DNA from 2 places in the Stenotrophomonas testudinis genome. Region 1 is predicted to be linked to the other one. Evidence: riboswitches for the same ligand, from Rfam matches in the RefSeq annotation. Region 1 holds a riboswitch; the other holds the start of a gene.

Region 1 (8,979 bases):
CAGCATTCCGGAAAAGAACATCGCGCCGATCAGCGCCGATGCACCGACACGCAGCGCCCCGGTGCAGGCACCGGCCGGCCCGACACAGACGGTGCCGGCACCGACCGCCGCCACCGTGGCCGCACCCGTGGCCGCCAACCAGGACAAGCCGGGCATCAGCCTCAGCGCCGCCTACGAGGCCGGCGTGAAGTACGACGACGTGAAGTACGCCATCAACATCCCGTCCAGCCAGTACTACCGTGGCAACGGCATCACCGGCAAGAACGTCGACCAGGGCTACGTGGACTGCTCCGGCTGGGTCGGCACGATGCTCAACAAGACCCAGGACGAGATCAACCAGAAGGCCGGCCACGCCGTCTACGGTGATGCGGACCGCATCAAGCTGGGCTTCGCCGGCTCCGGCGGCATCGTGCAGCAGGCCTACAAGGATTCGGGCGTGCTGCTGCAGCGCGACGACATCCTCAAGCCGGGTGCGCTGAAGGAAGGCATGGTGATCGGCTTGGATACGGCCAAGACCAAGCACGAGCACTGGAACGGCATCGACCACATCGTGATGGTGGTGCGCGATCCCAACACCGACAAGCTGCTGATCAGCCAGTCCACCGGCAAGCAGGGCGTGCACACCATGCCGGTGGAGGACTACCTGAAGCAGGTGCAGAACCACCCGAACTGGAAGCTGTTCGCCTCCGATCCGCTGCACAAGGCGCGTGACCTGCTGGAGACCCATACCCAGACGCAGCAGCAGGGCCAGCGCAAGGACGCGCCGGCACAGGCCACCGCGGCCGCACCGCAGCCCGCACGCAACGAGATCCATCGCCAGGGCGACCACAGCGAAGGCGTGCGCAAGGTGCAGGAGAATCTCGGCCACCTGGGCTATGTCGGTGCCGACGGCAAGCCGCTGTTCGAGGACGGCAAGTTCGGCCGCAACACCGAAGCGGCGGTGCGCCAGTTCCAGAAGGACAACGGCCTGGCCGTGGACGGCATCATCGGCCCGAAGACCCAGGGCGCGATGCAGGAAGCACGCGAACGCCCACTGCTGAACGACGAGCGCCACCCGCGCAACCCGATGTACAACCAGGCGGTGAACAGCCTGGAGCAGCTGCCGGCCGGCACCTTCAAGGATCGCCATTCGCTGGAAGCCGCTGCCGCATCGCTGACCCGCCAGTCGCACGAAGCCGGCCTGCAGCGCATTGATTCGGTGGTGCCCAGCACCAACGGCGAGCGCCTTTTCGCCGTGCAGGGCGCGATGAACGACCCGGCCGCGATGCGTGCGGCGGTGGACGTGAAGGCCGCCAGCGAACAGAGCATGGCGTTGAACAGCGGCGCGGTGCAGGGTGCACCGAACGTGATGCAGCAGGACAGCCAGCAGCACCAGGAGCAGCAGCGCCAGACCCAGCGCGCGATGGGCCACTGATCCAGGCGGGGTCGGATCCCTTTCCGCAGGAAAGGCCTCTGACCCCGTTCCTGTTTTCCTGAAGGAATGATGTCGGCCGCGCGTGCTGCAGCTCCCGTTCAGGCGGATTTTCAGGTGCGCTTCATCGCCCATGACGCTAGATGAATACGCACGCCGCAGGCTGCCCAGGCGCAATGTTCCGACAATGTTGGAAGACCAGTTTGGACAGCACGTCAGCCAGGGCGCCTCCGCCCTCCCTGCCCACCGTGGCAAGCCCCAGACAGGAGAACCGAACATGATCAGTACGTCCGCAATCAGCTTCCGTGGCCTGGCGATGGCCCTTGCCCTGCTGGCCGGCGTCGCGGTGGTCAGCGATGCCAGCGCGATGTCGAGGAAGGACAAGCGCACCGTGGTCGGTGCGGTGGTGGGCGGCGTGGCCGGCCATCTGATCTCCAACGGCGACCCGACCGCGACCGTCGGTGGCGCGGTGGCCGGTGGTGCCATCGGCAACCTGACTACCAAGGACCACCACGATCGCCGCTATGACCGTCGCTACGACAACCGTCGCTACGATCGCGGTTACAACCGGGGTTACAGCCGCGGCTACCACGACCGTGGCCATGACCGCCGCCACTACCACGACCGCGGCCGTCATCGCGGCTGGTAAGCGCGCCGCCGCTTGATGATTCCGGCAACGGGCAGATCCTGGATCTGCCCGTTTTCGTTTGTCCCGCGCAGGTTGCGCCGGCAGCGCCCATGGCGTTGAATGCGCAGCCTTGGTGACTCCTTTCCGGGCAGCGGCTGCGGCATGACTTCTTCCCCCCATCGCGTGCAGGGCCTCAACAACGACGAGGTCGCTGCCGACTGGCCGGCGATCCGCGCCGACGAAGTGGCGTGGCTGTGCACGCAGTACCCGGCACTGGCGGCGGACAGCACGCTGCACTGGCACAGCCCGCGCCCACTGTCGGCGGCGGCGATCGTGCAGGGCGCGATGGGCCGGGTGTTCATCAAGCGCCACCACCACAGTGTGCGCAACGCGGCCTGCCTGCAGGAAGAACACCGTTTCATCGCCCATCTGGCCGCGCATGGCGTGCCGGTGGTGCAGGTGCTGGCCGCCGCTGACGGCGCGACCGCCGTCAAGCACGGGCCGTGGACCTACGAGCTGCACGCGGCCGGCGCCGGCGCGGATCTGTACCGCGATGCGGTGTCGTGGTCGCTGCTGACCGACACCGCGCAGGCGCTGCAGGCCGGGCGGATGCTGGCGCGCCTGCACCAGGCCTCGGCCAGTTTCCACGCGCCCCAGCGCAGCACCCACATCCTGGTGGCGCGCGACGACCTGATCCGCGCCGACGATCCCATCGCCACGCTGCAGGCAGACCTGCCGAACCGGCCCGGCCTGGGGCGCTACCTGGCGCGCATTCCCTGGCAGGCACAGCTGCGCGCGGAGGTGCTGCCCTGGCACGAGGGCCTGCCGGCGCGCCTGCGCGACGAGCCACGGCTGTGGGCGCACAACGACTGGCACGTCTCCAACCTGCTGTGGGATGCCGACGGCGCGGTGGCCACCGTGCTGGATTTCGGCCTGGCCTCGCCCACCAGCGCACTGTTCGACCTGGCCACCGCCATCGAGCGCAACGCCGTGGCCTGGCTGGAACTGGAACGCGGCGACGACGCCGTGCGCATCGACATCGCCCTGGCCCTGCTGCAGGGCTACCGCGAGGTGCTGCCGCTGTCGGCCGGGCGCGTGCAGCTGCTGGCCGACCTGTTGCCGATGGTCCATTTCGACTTCGCACTGTCCGAAGTGGAGTACTTCGAAGGCGTCACCGGCTCCACCGCCAATGCCGACGTGGCTTGGCAGCCGTTCATGCTGGGGCACCCGGCGTGGTTCCACAGCGAGGCGGGACAAGGGCTGCTGCAGGCGCTGCGCGCGGTGGCGTGAGGGCAGGCAGGGGTCAGAGCCCTTTGCGCAGCTAAGGGCTCTGACCCCAACGCTCGCAAATCCGTACCGTTTGTAGTGAAATGGTGATCTGAAGCGGGGGTGCCTGGATTGCCAGGCTGAGAGAGTCCCTTGGAACCTGATCCGGTTTGCACCGGCGTAGGGAGCTTTGAGCAGCAGTCGCACCCCCGTTCCGGGCAGGTGCGTCCGTGCGCCGTCGCTTCGTCTCCCTTGCTGTCAGAAGACGAACCGAATGAACCGCTGCCTGCGCCCCACCCTGCTCGCCCTTGCCCTCTGCGCCGCCCTGCCGCTGCATGCCAGCGCTGCCGAGGCATCCCCCGACGTGGACGCCTCTGGCGCCGAACAATCGCCGACCGAGCTGGCCGCCGTGCGCGTGCAGGCCGGCAAACCCGCAGCCGATACCTCGCGCGCCAATGCCTTCGGCGGCGGCAGCTGGAAGGACACGCCGGCCTCGGTGAACGTGCTTGACCGCGATTACCTCGACCGTCGCCAGGTGCGTTCGCTGTCCGAGCTGGCCAGCAACGATGCCTCGCTGGGCGATGCCTACGCGCCGATCGGCTACTACCAGAACATCGCCATCCGCGGCTTCGCCCTGGACGCGGCCACCGGCTACCGCTTCAACGGCCTGGCCATCGCCGGCGAACAGCGCCTGGCCCTGGAAAACGTGCAGGAAGTGCAGATCCTCAAGGGTGAAGCCGGCCTCGCTGCCGGCGTGATGGCGCCGGGCGGCATCATCAACTACGTGGGCAAGCGCCCGGCCGAAGTGCGCACCGTCACCCTGGGCACCGATTCGGAAGGCTCGCGCTATGTCGCGGCCGATGTAGGCCACTGGATCACGCCGCGATTCGGCGTGCGCCTCAATGCGGCGTGGGACGCCAGCAATTCCTACGTCGAGCACGCCGACGGCAACCGCAATTTCTACTCGCTGGCCGCTGACTGGTTCATTGGCGAACGCGGCAAGCTGGAAGTGGATGCCAACTACCAGACCAGCACGCAGCGCTCGGCGTCCGGCTACCAGCTGCTGGGCGCCAGCGAGCTGCCGCGCGGCGTCGACCGCAAGCACCTGCTTGGCTACCAGCCGTGGCAGCGCCCGGTGGATATCGCAAGCACCAACGTCACCGCCCTGCACACCTACGATTTCAATGAGCGCTGGCAGTCGCGCGTGTCGGTGGGCTACAGCCGCTCGGTCATCGATGACAACGTGGCCTTCGCCTACGGCTGCTACTACACAGCGCAGTGCGCCGATGGCAGCACGCCGGGCAACTACTTCGCGCCCAATGGCGACTACGACATCTACGACTACCGCAGCCCGGATGACACCCGCCGCAACCAGCAGGCGCGTGCCGAACTGCGTGGCCGCTTCGATACCGGCAGCGTCGGCCACGAGCTGACCGTCGGCGCCGACTATTTCCGCCGCACCGTCGACCGCCGCCCCAGCGTCAACGAATACGTGGGCAGCGCCAACATCCACGATGCACAGGTACCGGTGTACGAGCCCTCGCCGCTGCAGCCGGGCCCGTCCGCGCGTCGCCTGGACAGCCGCCAGACCGCCGTCTTCGCGCTGGACCGCATCCGCTTCGGCGATGACTGGCAGTGGCTGGCCGGCGGCCGTTTCGTGCGTCTGGACGAACGTGCCTATGACAAGCGCGGCGCCCTGCAGCGGCAGAGCCGCCTGTCGCGCTTCCTGCCGCAGACCGCACTGGTGTGGAAGGCCAATGACCAGCTCAACGTCTACGGCAGCTACGTGCGCGGCATCTCGCTGGGCCAGGAGGCGCCGTTCTGGACCTCCAATGCCGATGAGTTCCTGCCGTCGGTGCAGTCGCGCCAGCTGGAAGTGGGAGTGAAGTACGTGCCGGTGCAGACGCTGACCCTGGGCGCGGCGCTGTTCCGCATTTCCCAGCCGTACCAGTTCGCCCAGCCGGACGACAGCGATGCAGGCTACACGTTCGTGCAGCAGGGCACGCAGACCCACAGCGGCCTGGAACTGACCGCCAACGGCCAGCTGACCGATGCGCTGCAGATCGTCGCCAGCGCCAGCGTGCTGCAGGCCCGTGCACGCGATGCCGGTACGCCGGCCTATGAGGGCCACCAGCTGGTGAACGTGCCCAAGGTGCGTGCCAGCGTGCACCTGGCCTATGCGCTGCCCTTCGTACAGGGCCTGGATCTGACCGGTGGCTGGCGTTATGCCTCTTCCAACGTGGCCCGCGCCGATGGCAGCGTGCGTGCGCCGGACTACTCGGTGTTCGATGCGGGCCTGCGCTTCCAGCATCGCATGCACGAGCGTGCGGTGACCTGGAACCTGTCGGTGGACAACGTGTTCAACCGCTTCTACTGGCGCGATACCGGCAGCAGCGGCGGCGATTACTACCTGTTCCCCGGTGCACCGCGACAGGCGCGCCTGTCGGTGACGTTCGCGCTGTGAGCGGCGTCCTGCTCGAGTGGACCGCCGCGCTGTGCAGCGTGCTCGGCGTCTGGCTGATGGCCCGGCGCCGGCTGGCTGCCTGGCCGGTGGGCCTGCTGTCGGTGGCGCTGTACGGCATGGTGTTCGCCGAGGCCAAGCTGTATTCGGACACGCTGCTGCAGGTCGCCTTCGGTGGGTTCCTGGTTTATGGCTGGATCAACTGGCGCCAGCATGTCGCTGACGAAGGCAGCATCCGCATCGTGCCGCTGGCGCGCGGCAAGGCGCTGCGCGACCTGGCCATCGGCCTGTGCGGTGGCATCGCCCTGGGCACGGCCATGCACAGCTTCACCGATGCGGCACTGCCGTGGCTGGATGCGATGCTGACCGCGCTGAGCCTGGTCGGGCAGTGGTGGCAGGCGCGCCGTCACGTGGCGTGCTGGTGGGTGTGGATCGCGGTGGACGTGGTCTACGTGGGCACGTACCTGTTCAAGTCACTGCACGTGACCGCGGCGCTGTACGTGTTCTTCCTGGGCCTGGCGGTGTTCGGCCTGCGTGCGTGGAGCGCTGCCACCCGCGAGCAGCGGTAGCCGCCAACCTTGGTTGGCGCTCCCGCAGCGATGGAGCGCTCATCCACGCATGACGCGTGGTTATTCGCCCAGGTCGGCCAGCACCCTGCGCGAGGGCGCGAAGAAGGTGACGCCGGTGGTGGCGGTCGAGAAATCCAGGATGCGGTCGTGCAGCGGCGCGGGGTTGCCGATGAACATGCGCTCGAGCATCTGCTCGATCACCCACAGGCGGCGCGTGTAGCCGATGAAGTAAGTGCCGTATTCGCCGCGGCCCGGGTTGGCGAAGGGCATGTTGTCACGCAGGATCTCATGCTCGCCGTCGGCATCCTCGATGGTGCACAGCGTCTTGTGCGACTTCTGCGCGTCAGCCGGGGCATCGTCCAGCTCGATGTTGTCGTGCTTGGTGCGGCCGATGATCGCTTCCTGCGCCTCGGTCTTCTGCGTGCGCCAGGCGTCCAGGTTGTGCAGGTACTTCTGCACCACCACGTAGCTGCCACCGGCGTGCTCGGGGTCTTCATCGCCGACGATCGTGGCTTCCGGCAGCGACAGCCCTTCCGGATTGGCGGTGCCATCGACGAAGTCCAGCAGGTCACGGCCATCGAAGTAGCGGAAGCCGGCTACCTCATCCACTGTCTCCACGGCATTGCCGAAGGCCATCAGCAGGTTGCGCTCGAAGGCGACGATCAGGTCCATGGTGCGCGCGCGCACGTGGTACAGCAGGTCACCCGGGGTGGACACGGCCGTGTGGGTCGCACCCTTGATCTCGCGGAACGGCTTCAGCTCGCGCGGCGGCGTGCTGCCCACCACCGCCTCCCACACGCGGTGGCCGATGGCCACGTTGCAGGTGAAGGTGCGCTCGATATCGCGGATGGCGGTGTTCTTGATCAGGTCATCGGTGCTGCCCAGCACCTCGCGCACTTTGGCGATGGAATCGGCATCGTCCTTCACCTTCAGCACCAGGAACGCGGCCGAGTGGGTCAACGGCGCGGTGATCTGCTGCGGCTCGTTGTCGAGCGTGTGGTTGAGGGCGGTGATCGGTGCGGGCTGGGAATTCACGGTACATCCTGCTGGCGTGGGGCGGGCGCGTCGCGCGGGGCGAAGTGCCGGCGATTCTAGCCGAACCCAGCTCCGGTAGAGCCACGCCATGCGTGGCTGAGAAGAGCATCCACGCGTGGCGTGGCTCTACCCAAGCGCGTCGCCGGTGGCGACCTGCAGGCGATTCCAGCAGAAGCGATGTCAGGTTTTTTCTGCTGGCCCCGTCTTCAGACCTAACACACCCCGTCTGGAGACCCGATGCACGCCACGGATATCGCCACCGCCATCGCCCCAGCAAGCCAGCCATGGTCCTCCCGACGCCTGCTGCACTGGCTGATGCTCAGTGCAGGCATGCTACGGCGCGCACCGCTGCGCCTGTTCGTGCTGGCGCTGCTGCCGATGCTGGTGGAACTCGTGCTGCAGCTGGGCGTGCCGGCCGCCGGCGTGGTGCTGTCCAAGCTGGTGGTGCCACTGGTGTCGATGTGGGCCCTGCTGATGCTGGATCAGTTCGTCCGCGGTGGGCGCTTCGCGCCGCTGCAGGCAGGCCGCCGACTGCGTGCACGTCCCGCGACGGTCGCGGTACTGGCGCTGCTCTCGGCAGTGGTCTTCGCCGGCCAGGTGGCGATGGCCGGCGTACTGGCCGGGCCCGCGGCTGCGGGTGCCTTCGCCCTGGGTGACAGCGCGGTGTTGGCCACCACGGTCACCCGCCTGCAGATCGCCCTGGTGCTGGCCAGCGGTCTGCCGCTGGGCACGCTGCTGCTGACAACCCTGCCGCGTGCGCTGCTGGATGGCATGCCTGTACGGGCTGCCCTGCGCGACAACCTGCGGCTGCTGCGCGAAGGCTGGCGTCCGCTCGGTGCCTACCTGCTGCTCAATGCGGTGCTGCTGCTGGCGCTGCCGTACCAGCCGTGGCTGCTGCTGCCCCTGCTGCTTCTCGGCTACGTATCCTATTGGATCTACCGCGACGCTTTCGCGGACGGCATCGGCTGAGGAGCGCGGGTGGGCAGTATGCAGTCCATCGACATCGCAGAGGTGCTGCAGGCGCACTGGCCCCTGCTCGCACGCATGGCCGGCGGCTATGCGCGCGAACCGGCGCGTCGCGACGATCTGCTGCAGGAGATCAGCATCGCCCTGTGGCAGGCGCTGCCACGCTGGCGCGGCGAAGAAGGCACGCTGCGCGCCTTCATCGCGCGGGTGGCACACAACCGTGCGATGGATGCACTGGCCAGTGAGCAGCGCCATCGCGGCAGCGCGCTGGACGACCACCTGCCCGATCCCGATGCGGACCCTCAGCAGCAGGCCGCGCGCGCCCAGCAGCAGGACACCCTGCTGCGGGCGGTACAACAGCTGCCATTGGGCCTGCGCCAGGTAGTGCTTCTTGCCCTGGAGGGCTTTTCGCAGCGCGAGATCGGCCAGGCACTGGCCCTTGAAGAGAATACCGTTGCCCAGCGCCTGAGCCGCGCACGCCGGCAACTACGTGAGCGGATGGGAGGCACCCGATGACACCGGCAACCGACAACCCGGAGTGGAGCGATCTGCAGGACCTGTGGCAGCAGCAGCCCGGCCTGCCTGCGGTGAATGTAGCCGCACTGCAGCGCGAGGCGGAGCGTCGCAGTCGCTGGATCCGCCT
Region 2 (8,979 bases), on a different contig from region 1:
GGGCGCGCCGATGGACGAAGGCCAGCATGTCACCGCGGCGCGAGACCGCCGGCCACTGCGCATCATCCAGGCCGGCGTCACGCAGGGTGCGCCGTGCCACGTCCAGGTAGTACAGACGGGCTTCGCTGTCGACGCGGCGACCGAACACGATGGTGCGGCCATCGCTGAGCCAGGCCCAGCCACGCAGCTCGGCCGATTCATTGGTCAGCTGTTCGGGCGTACCGCCCGTGGCTGGCACGCGCCACAGATCGCCCAGCTGCGGGTTGCGCACGAAGACCAGCCAGCGGCCATCGGGCGAATAGCGCGGCGCATAGTCGAAATCGCTCTCATCCACCGCATAGTCGATCGCCCGCCACTGCCCGGTGGGCAGATCCAGCACGCGGATGCCGCGATGCGCGTAACGGCCGACCATGCTGCCGAACACCAGGCCACGGCCATCCGGCGTCCAGTCGAAGCTCAGCAGTTCGGTGCCATCGCAGCGCGTGGCCTGGCGCAGCGCGCCGCCGGTGGCACTGGCCACCAGCACCTGACAGCTACCGTTGGCACCAAAACGCGCAAAGGCGATTTCGCGGCCATCCGGTGACCAGGTCGGGAAACGATCGTTGGCGCCTTCCGGCGGCGACAGCAGCTGGCGTGCCGGCGCGTTGCCCGAAGTCTGCACCTTGATCGCGTTGCCGCCCTTGCCGTCCTCGTTCGCGCCTTCATAGGCAACCTGCGAACCGTCCGGCGACAACGTGGGATAGGTCTCGAAACCAGCCGTGGCGGTGATCAGGCGATACGGACGTTCGGGACTGCCGATCACGCGGGTGCCATCTTCCACTGCGGCATCCACCGGCGAACTCACCGGCGACGGACGCCGCACCAGCAACACCGTCAGCACCAGCAACGCGAGCAGCATCGCCACGCCCAGCGCCAGCAGCAGGCGACGACGCCAGTAACGCCAGCGACGGCGCGCCGCCGCGTTCGCTGCCGGCTGCAGCACCGCCACGGGTTCATCAGCGGCGGGGGCTTCGGGCGATGCTGCATCCTCCGCACTTTCACGCGCGGCATCTGACAGCACCTGCACCGGCACCAGCAATCGATAGCCGGTCTTGGCGATGGTCTCGATGTAGGTCTGGCCGTTGTCCTGGTCGCTGCTGAACGCCTTGCGCAGCTGCGTCACGGCCTGGGTCAGCACATCATTGGTCGGCAGCGTATCCGGCCACACTTCCGCGAACAGTTCTTCGCGGGTGACCACGCGGCCCGGCTGCCGCAGCAGCACGCGCAGCACGCCCAGCGCTTTCGGGGTGAGCCGGCGCGGTCGACGCGCACCCACGACATCAACCTCGCGCGAGGACAACGTCACGGTGCAATCGCCGATCCGTATGCGGTCGGCTTCAGGCGGCTGGGTTTCGCTGGTCATGTGTTGCTAAAAGTCTGAAACGGGCCACGGAGGCAACTGCCAATCGACACGATTCCGTCCGAGGCACAGCGAGAAGCCAGATTCCGCAAAAAGCATCGGCGCATACCGCAAAAAAAACTAAGCGGACGAATATTAGCCTATGCAGGTTACCTCGCCTATGCGTGGTCGACATCAGGCTCTCTCTCGCCGACGCATTCACATAAGCTGCAACATCATTCGCGCCCCTTTGGGCGCGAAATTTTTATCTGGGGTTCATTTTCAGAGCCGCCGGATCATGGTCAATCCGACGAGTCGCGAAACCACCAGAGCGACGTACATGACACCGGAAAACTGCTCCAGCATGACCAAAGCGCGTGCCTGTGGATGCAGCGGAACGACGTCGCTGAGCCCCACCCCGGACAGCAAGCTGAAGCTCAGATAAAGCAGTTCCATCCAGGTGCGCTGCGGCCTCTCTCCACTGCCCTGGAAACTGCCCGGATACCACTGCTGGCAGACCGCAAATGCGAACGCGAATCCCCACGCAAGCAACGTGAACGTAGCACCAACGGCAAACAGTTCATCGCGGGTGACCTTATGGTCCTGCAGCATGTAGGCGATCAACGCGCCTGCCGTATAGAAATACAGCAGGCTTTCCAGAAGCTGCGCTGCGGTTCCGAGCGCGGGTCGGTCCAGCAGTGCCGCGGCAATGGAAAACACCACCGACGGGATCGCCAGCACCAGCGCCAGCCACGTGCCCAGCGGGCTGCGCTGCACCACCCATAGCGCAAGCCCCAGCACCGCCATACCGAACACACCCAACGCGGCGCGCCCGCCTGCGGTGTCATCCAGTGCCGGATACAACATCACCGCGATCAGCTGCGCGCCCAGCAACCAGGCCGACGGATGACGGCGGGCGATGGCCAGCCAACGGGTGGTGATGGCAACGGGCATGGCGTCCTTCCCCTGTGTGGTGGCGCGAGGATAGCCGGTGCAGCGTGGATGCGTGGTGGTAGCGCCGGGCCATGCCCGGCGGTTTCCACAGGCCGCTCCGCTCGCCGGGCATGGCCCGGCGCTACCGCTGCCACCCCGCTTCGGCATGGTCACGCACATCCTGGGTGATCTTCATCGAGCAGAAGTTCGGACCGCACATGGAACAGAAGTGCGCCTGCTTGTGCGCATCCTTTGGCAGCGTCTCGTCATGGAACGCCTTCGCTTTTTCCGGATCCAGGCCGAGGTGGAACTGGTCTTCCCAGCGGAACTCGAAACGCGCCTTGCTCAGCGCGTTGTCGCGCACCTGCGCACCCGGATGGCCCTTGGCCAAGTCTGCCGCATGCGCGGCGATGCGGTAGGCCATGATGCCGTCGCGCACATCCTGCCGGTTGGGCAGGCCCAGGTGTTCCTTCGGCGTGACATAGCAGAGCATGGCCGTACCGAACCAGCCGATCATCGCCGCGCCGATGGCACTGGTGATGTGGTCGTACCCCGGTGCGATGTCGGTGGTCAGCGGCCCCAGCGTGTAGAACGGCGCTTCGCCGCATTCGTGCAGCTGCTTGTCCATGTTTTCCTTGATCAGCTGCATCGGCACGTGGCCGGGTCCTTCGATCATGGTCTGCACGTCGTGCCTCCAGGCGATCTTCGTCAGTTCTCCCAGCGTTTCCAGCTCACCGAACTGCGCCGCGTCGTTGGCATCGGCGATGCAGCCCGGGCGCAGGCCATCCCCCAGCGAGAAGGTCACGTCGTAGGCCTTCATGATTTCGCAGATGTCTTCGAAATGCGTGTAGAGGAAGTTCTCCTTGCGGTGTGCCAGGCACCACTTGGCCATGATCGAGCCGCCGCGGCTGACGATGCCGGTGACGCGCTTGGCGGTGAGCGGAACGTAGCGCAGCAGCACACCGGCATGGATGGTGAAGTAGTCCACGCCCTGCTCGGCCTGTTCGATCAGCGTGTCGCGGAAGATTTCCCAGGTCAGCGCTTCGGCGCGGCCGTCGACCTTCTCCAGCGCCTGGTAGATCGGCACGGTGCCGATCGCCACCGGCGAGTTGCGGATGATCCACTCGCGCGTTTCGTGGATGTGCTTGCCGGTGGACAGGTCCATCACCGTGTCGCCGCCCCAGCGGATGGCCCACACCAGTTTCTCCACTTCCTCGGCGATGCCCGAGGACACCGCGCTGTTGCCGATGTTGGCGTTGATCTTGGTGAGGAAATTGCGGCCGATGATCATCGGCTCGCTTTCCGGGTGGTTGATGTTGTTGGGCAGCACCGCGCGCCCGCGGGCGATTTCATCGCGGACGAATTCGGCGGTGATGATGTTCTGGATAGAGGCGCCGAACGACTGCCCCGGATGCTGCTGCAGCAGCGCCGCATCGCGGATCGCTTCGAGCCGCTGGTTCTCGCGGATGGCGACGAATTCCATTTCCGGCGTGATGATGCCGCGCCGTGCGTAGTGCATCTGGGTGACATTGGCACCGGCACGCGCGCGCCGTGGCAGGTTGCGCGCGGGGAAGCGCACGGGGTCGAGCTTCGCATCGTGTTCGCGGTCTCGACCGAATGCCGAGCTCAGGCCATCGAGCTGTTCGGTGTCGCCCCGCTCCTCCACCCAGCCGCGGCGCAGCGCTGGCAGGCCTGCGGAGAGATCGATCCGCACATCCGGGTCGGTATAGGGGCCGGAGGTGTCGTACACCGTGACCGGCGCGTTGTCGCCGCCGCCGAACAGCACGGGCGTGCGGGACAGCACGATTTCGCGCATGGGCACACGCAGGTCAGGCCGCGAGCCCGACACATGGATCTTGCGCGAACCGGCAATCGGCTGGGTCACCGATTCGGAGAGTTGCTGGGCCTGCTGCTGCAGGGCGGAGAGCTGTGCGTTCATCGGGCATCGTCCAGGAAAGGTCAGGGACGAAGCGGCGGCGCACTGCGCACCGCGCCCGGACGGTCCTTGGGCGGACTCCGGGCGCGGCTGCACTGCAAAGCTTCCCTACGCCGGTATGAGCCGGATCAGGTTCCAAGGGACTATCTCAACCGCGACCACCAGGCCGCGGTACCCCCGCTTCTTGCCGCGCATTAGAGCACAGAGCGCCCATCGTTAACGGAGCGATGACATTCCGTTCAGTAACGTGATGCGGTGCCGCATGCGCGGCCATCGCTGCAAGCTCTGGCTCGCTCCCCTCAATCCCTTGATCGGAGAAGCTCCTTCATGGTGTTTCGCGCTTCCATCGCACTGGTGCTCGTACTGGTACTCCTTGCTGGTTTCGCGCCCGGCCCTTTCAATACCGTGGTGCAGTCGGTACTGGCCGACGTCATCCGCAGCGTCGGCTGGCTCTATCTGCTCGTCGTGTTCCTCGCGCTGACCTTCCTGATGTATCTGGCCTTTGGCCGCTTCGGCAATCTGCGCATCGGCGGCGAAGACGCCGAACCCGAGTTCTCCCGGGCCAGCTGGATGTCGATGCTGTTCGCCGCCGGCATGGGTATCGGCCTGGTGTTCTGGGGCGCGGCCGAGCCGATTTCCCACTTCACCAAGCCACCGGAAGGACTGGCGCCGCAGAGCATGGAGGCTGCGCGCGCATCAATGCGCTATGCATTCTTCCACTGGGGCCTGCATCCGTGGGCGATTTATGCATTGATCGGCCTGGCGATGGCCTGGTTCCAGTTCAACCGCAATGGGCGCGGACTGGTCAGTGACATGCTGCAGCCGATCATCGGTCGCCATCATCGCGGCTGGATCGGCACGGTGGTGAACGTCGCCGCCGTGGTCGCCACCGCGATCGGTGTCGCCACCACGCTGGGCTTCGGCACCATCCAGATCGCCGCCGGCATCGAGCGCGTGTTCGGGCTCCAGGCAACCGTTGCCGTGCAGATGACCATCATCGCGGTGGCGTTCGTGCTTTACATGGCCTCCACCGCCAGTGGTGTCGAGCGCGGCGTCAAGTGGCTGTCCAATTTCAACCTTGCACTGGCCGCACTTCTGGCAGCCATCGTGCTCGTACTTGGCCCAACCGGCTTCATCTTTGATACGTTCACTACCACGCTGGGTTCCTACCTCAACCAACTGGTGACCATGAGCCTGCGCATGTCGCCATTCTCCGGCAGTACGTGGGTGGCGGACTGGACCATTTTCTATTGGGCCTGGTGGATATCCTGGGCACCGTTCGTGGGCTCGTTCATCGCACGCATTTCCCGCGGGCGCAGCGTGCGTGAGTTCGTCATCGGTGTCGTGCTGGCCCCAACGGTGCTGGGCTTTTTCTGGTTCTCCGTATTCGGCGGCACGGCACTGTGGGCAGAGATCTTCGGCGATGCCAATCTGGTGCAGGCGCTGGGCAATGGCTACGAGACGGTGCTGTTCACCCTGTTCGACAGCATGCCGATGCCGTTGCTGCTTTCCTGCGTGGCACTGGTCCTGCTGATGATCTTCTTCGTGACCTCGGCCGATTCGGCGGTACTGGTGCTGGCCAGCATGTCGACCGACGAAGCGGGCGATCCACCGCTGAAGCGCAAGCTGGCCTGGGGCGTAGCGGTGGCATTGATCGCGGCGGCCCTGCTGCTGGCCGGCGGACTGGATGCACTGCAGGGCATGATCACGATCGCGGCGTTGCCGTTCGCGCTGCTGATGGTGCTGGTGATGGTGTCGCTGTACCGGGTGCTGGACGAGGAGTACACGCGGGAGCGGCGGCAAGCGCAGCGGCAGCGACGCATGATCGATGCGTGGATTGCGCGGGAGATGGCAGCGCAGGAGGAGACGCAGGCGGAGGCGGCGCGGGCGCAGGATCAGGGTTGAGTGTGTTTCTGCAGGGCTTGCAGCCCTGCACCTGCTCAATGCAACGGCAACGGCCGAAGCGGCTCTGGGTTGCTTCTTGTTGGGCGGTGCGGTGTGGGCGGGCAGGACACGCCGTAAACCCGTCCATGGGGGCTCGTAGGCGCCATCCATGGCGCCTGCGGTCCTGCCCACCCACACCGCCCCACCCCCGACAGTTTCTCGGTGACGGTTGGTTTTCCACGCTTTGCGTGGAAGAGGTGTATCGGAAAACAAGAAGGGGCCGGAGCCGTTTTCCTGCGGAAAACGGATCCGACCCCACCCAAAGCGCGCGGCTGTGGCTGTCGCCTTTGCTCTTGCTCTTGCTCTTCTTCTTTCTTTTCCTGCGGTGATGGCCACGGAAACTGTCCGTGGCCGGGCGGGTGGGTTGGCTGGGGGCGTGAGCCGCATGGATGCGGCGACCGAGCTTACAGGGACGTATTCACGGCGTCCCCCAGACAACCCACCCGCCCGGCCAAGCCCAGCATCACTGATACCACCACCATCGCAGAGGGGGCTCAGCCCGTTGGCCGGGAAACTCAGTACCCCGCCGCCTGCCCATCCTTGCGGCTCTCGGAAGCACCGTAGTAAACCCCGCTCTCCGGATCACGCATGATCGCCTGGTAGCCACCATACGGGCCGTCGGCGAACACGATGCGATGCCCCTTGCGCATCAGCGCGCGCACGGTCTCGTACGGGAAGCCGGTTTCCAGGTTCACTTCACCGCCATCGCTCATCGCCGTCGCCTGGCCGGTCGGTTCGGTCGAGCCCTCGTGCTGGATGCGCGGTGCATCACCGGCTTCCTGCAGGTTCATGCCGAAGTCCACCAGGTTCATCACGATCTGCGCGTGGCCCTGCGGCTGCATCGCGCCGCCCATCACGCCGAAGCTGGCGTACGGCGTGCCGTCCTTGGTGATGAAGCCCGGGATGATGGTCTGGAATGGGCGCTTGCCCGGTGCGTAGCCGTTGGGATGGTTCTTCTGCAGCACGAACATCTCGCCGCGGTCCTGCAGGATGAAGCCCAGGCCCGGAGGAGCCATGCCGCTGCCCATGCCGCGGTAGTTGGACTGGATCAACGACACCATCATGCCGTCGGCGTCGGCCACGGTCATGTAGATCGTATCGCCCTCCTCCAGCTGCTTCGGCGTGCCCGGCTGCACTTCCTTCAGCGCCTTGTCCATCGAGATCAACGCGCGGCGCTGTGCGGCGTAGTCCTTGGAAATCAGCGTCTGCACCGGTGCCGGCTGGAAGGCCATGTCGGCGTAGAAGCGCGCGCGGTCGGCGAACGCCAGCTTCTTGGCTTCGACGAACAGGTGCACGTGCTCGGGCGAACCGAACGGGATCTTCGAGAAGTCGTAGCCTTCCAGCACGTTGAGGATCTGCAGCGCGGCGATGCCCTGGCTGTTCGGCGGCAGTTCCCACACGTCGTAGCCGCGGTAGTTGCTGCTGACCGGCTCGACCCACTCGCCGTGGTGGTCGGCCATGTCCTGGTAGCTCAGGTAGCCGCCGTTGGCCTTGAAGTAGTCGCCGATGGTGTGGGCGATGGCGCCCTTGTAGAAAGCATCCCGGCCGCCGTCGGCGATCTGCTGCAGGGTATTTGCCAGGTTCGGGTTCTTCCACATCTCGCCCTTGCGCGGGGCGTGGCCGTTGATCGTGAACTGTTCCTTGAAGCCAGGGTACTGCGACAGCTTGGGCACCGAGCGGTCCCAGTAATAGGCGATGACCTCGGCGACCGGATGGCCCTCGCGGGCATAACGGATGGCCGGGGCCAGGTTGTCGGCCATCGGCTTGCGGCCGAAGCGCTCGTGCAGGGCGAACCAACCGTCAACCGCGCCGGGCACCGAGACCGGCAGCGGACCGGTGGCCGGGATGTCCTTCAGGCCGCGGCGCTGGAACTCGGCCAGGGTCAGCGACTTCGGCGAGCGGCCCGAGCCGTTGTAGCCGTACAGCTTCTGGGTCTTGGGGTCCCAGACGATGGCGAACAGGTCGCCGCCCACGCCGTTGCCGGTCGGCTCCATCAGGCCGAGGGTGGCGTTTGCGGCGATGGCGGCGTCGACCGCCGAGCCGCCGGCCTTCATCACGTCCAGCGCGACCTGGGTGGCCAGCGGCTGCGAGGTGGCGGCCATGGCATGCGGGGCAATGACCTCAGAGCGGGTGGCGAAGGTGTGGCCGGTGATGCGGTCGGCGGCGGCGGCCAGGGTCGGCAGCGTAGCCAGCACGGCAGCGGCCAGCAGAGAACGGGCAAGGCGTCGGGACACGGTCGGATTCCGGGGAAAGGGTGGTCCCCCGATCTTCGCCGCTGCGGCCTTCACGCGGTATCGGGCAGAGGTCATGGAAGGCGGCGGCAATCCGCCGGGCAGGGCCCGGCGCTACCTGCACGGGATCCGGTAGCGCCGGGTCGTGCCCGGCGAGCGAAGCGGCGAAAGCCCCTCATTCCCGCGCAAAAAACCCGCTGAAAAGAGTGAATTCGGGTTCACCGAAACACTTTCTGCGGAAACCATCCTTGTGCCACAAGCGATTGCGCCGGATGCAGCGGAAACCAAAAAAATATCCGTTGCCAGGGTTGACACTGCCGAATCGCACATGTTTCTCTCGACAACATGTTGCACCACACCACGCCACTGCGAACCCACGTTGAAGCCGCCGACACCGGCGCCGCCTCGCTGCGTTCGATTCTCGTGCTCGTACTTATTACCCAGCCAACAGGTGCGGGACGAGCCAGCGTGTAAGCAACAGACACACCGGAACTCGACAAAAACCCGCACCCGCCCCGGTGCGGGTTTTTTCATTTCAAGACCTGGTTTCAGACGCA

What was found. Region 1 has a riboswitch for thiamine pyrophosphate ahead of NQ204_RS04545 (TonB-dependent receptor). Riboswitches for the same ligand answer to the same signal wherever they lie in the genome.
Region 2: linked by a shared signal. The riboswitch ahead of thiC (phosphomethylpyrimidine synthase ThiC) and the one ahead of NQ204_RS04545 (TonB-dependent receptor) in region 1 are both predicted to bind thiamine pyrophosphate.

Annotation. Positions count from the first base shown of each region.
Region 1 is NZ_JAMOKY010000004.1:175,054-184,032, forward strand. It holds gene NQ204_RS04530 (peptidoglycan-binding domain-containing protein) at 1-1,414, shown strand, start outside; gene NQ204_RS04535 (glycine zipper 2TM domain-containing protein) at 1,689-2,060, shown strand; gene NQ204_RS04540 (phosphotransferase enzyme family protein) at 2,202-3,329, shown strand; TPP riboswitch at 3,415-3,509, shown strand; gene NQ204_RS04545 (TonB-dependent receptor) at 3,580-5,769, shown strand; gene pnuC (nicotinamide riboside transporter PnuC) at 5,778-6,335, shown strand; gene NQ204_RS04555 (Dyp-type peroxidase) at 6,396-7,370, opposite strand; gene NQ204_RS04560 (hypothetical protein) at 7,608-8,339, shown strand; gene NQ204_RS04565 (RNA polymerase sigma factor) at 8,358-8,852, shown strand; gene NQ204_RS04570 (hypothetical protein) at 8,849-8,979, shown strand, end outside.
Region 2 is NZ_JAMOKY010000001.1:154,490-163,468, forward strand. It holds gene NQ204_RS00715 (winged helix-turn-helix domain-containing protein) at 1-1,402, opposite strand, end outside; gene NQ204_RS00720 (ion channel) at 1,661-2,332, opposite strand; gene thiC (phosphomethylpyrimidine synthase ThiC) at 2,454-4,250, opposite strand; TPP riboswitch at 4,335-4,436, opposite strand; gene NQ204_RS00730 (BCCT family transporter) at 4,575-6,152, shown strand; gene ggt (gamma-glutamyltransferase) at 6,707-8,425, opposite strand.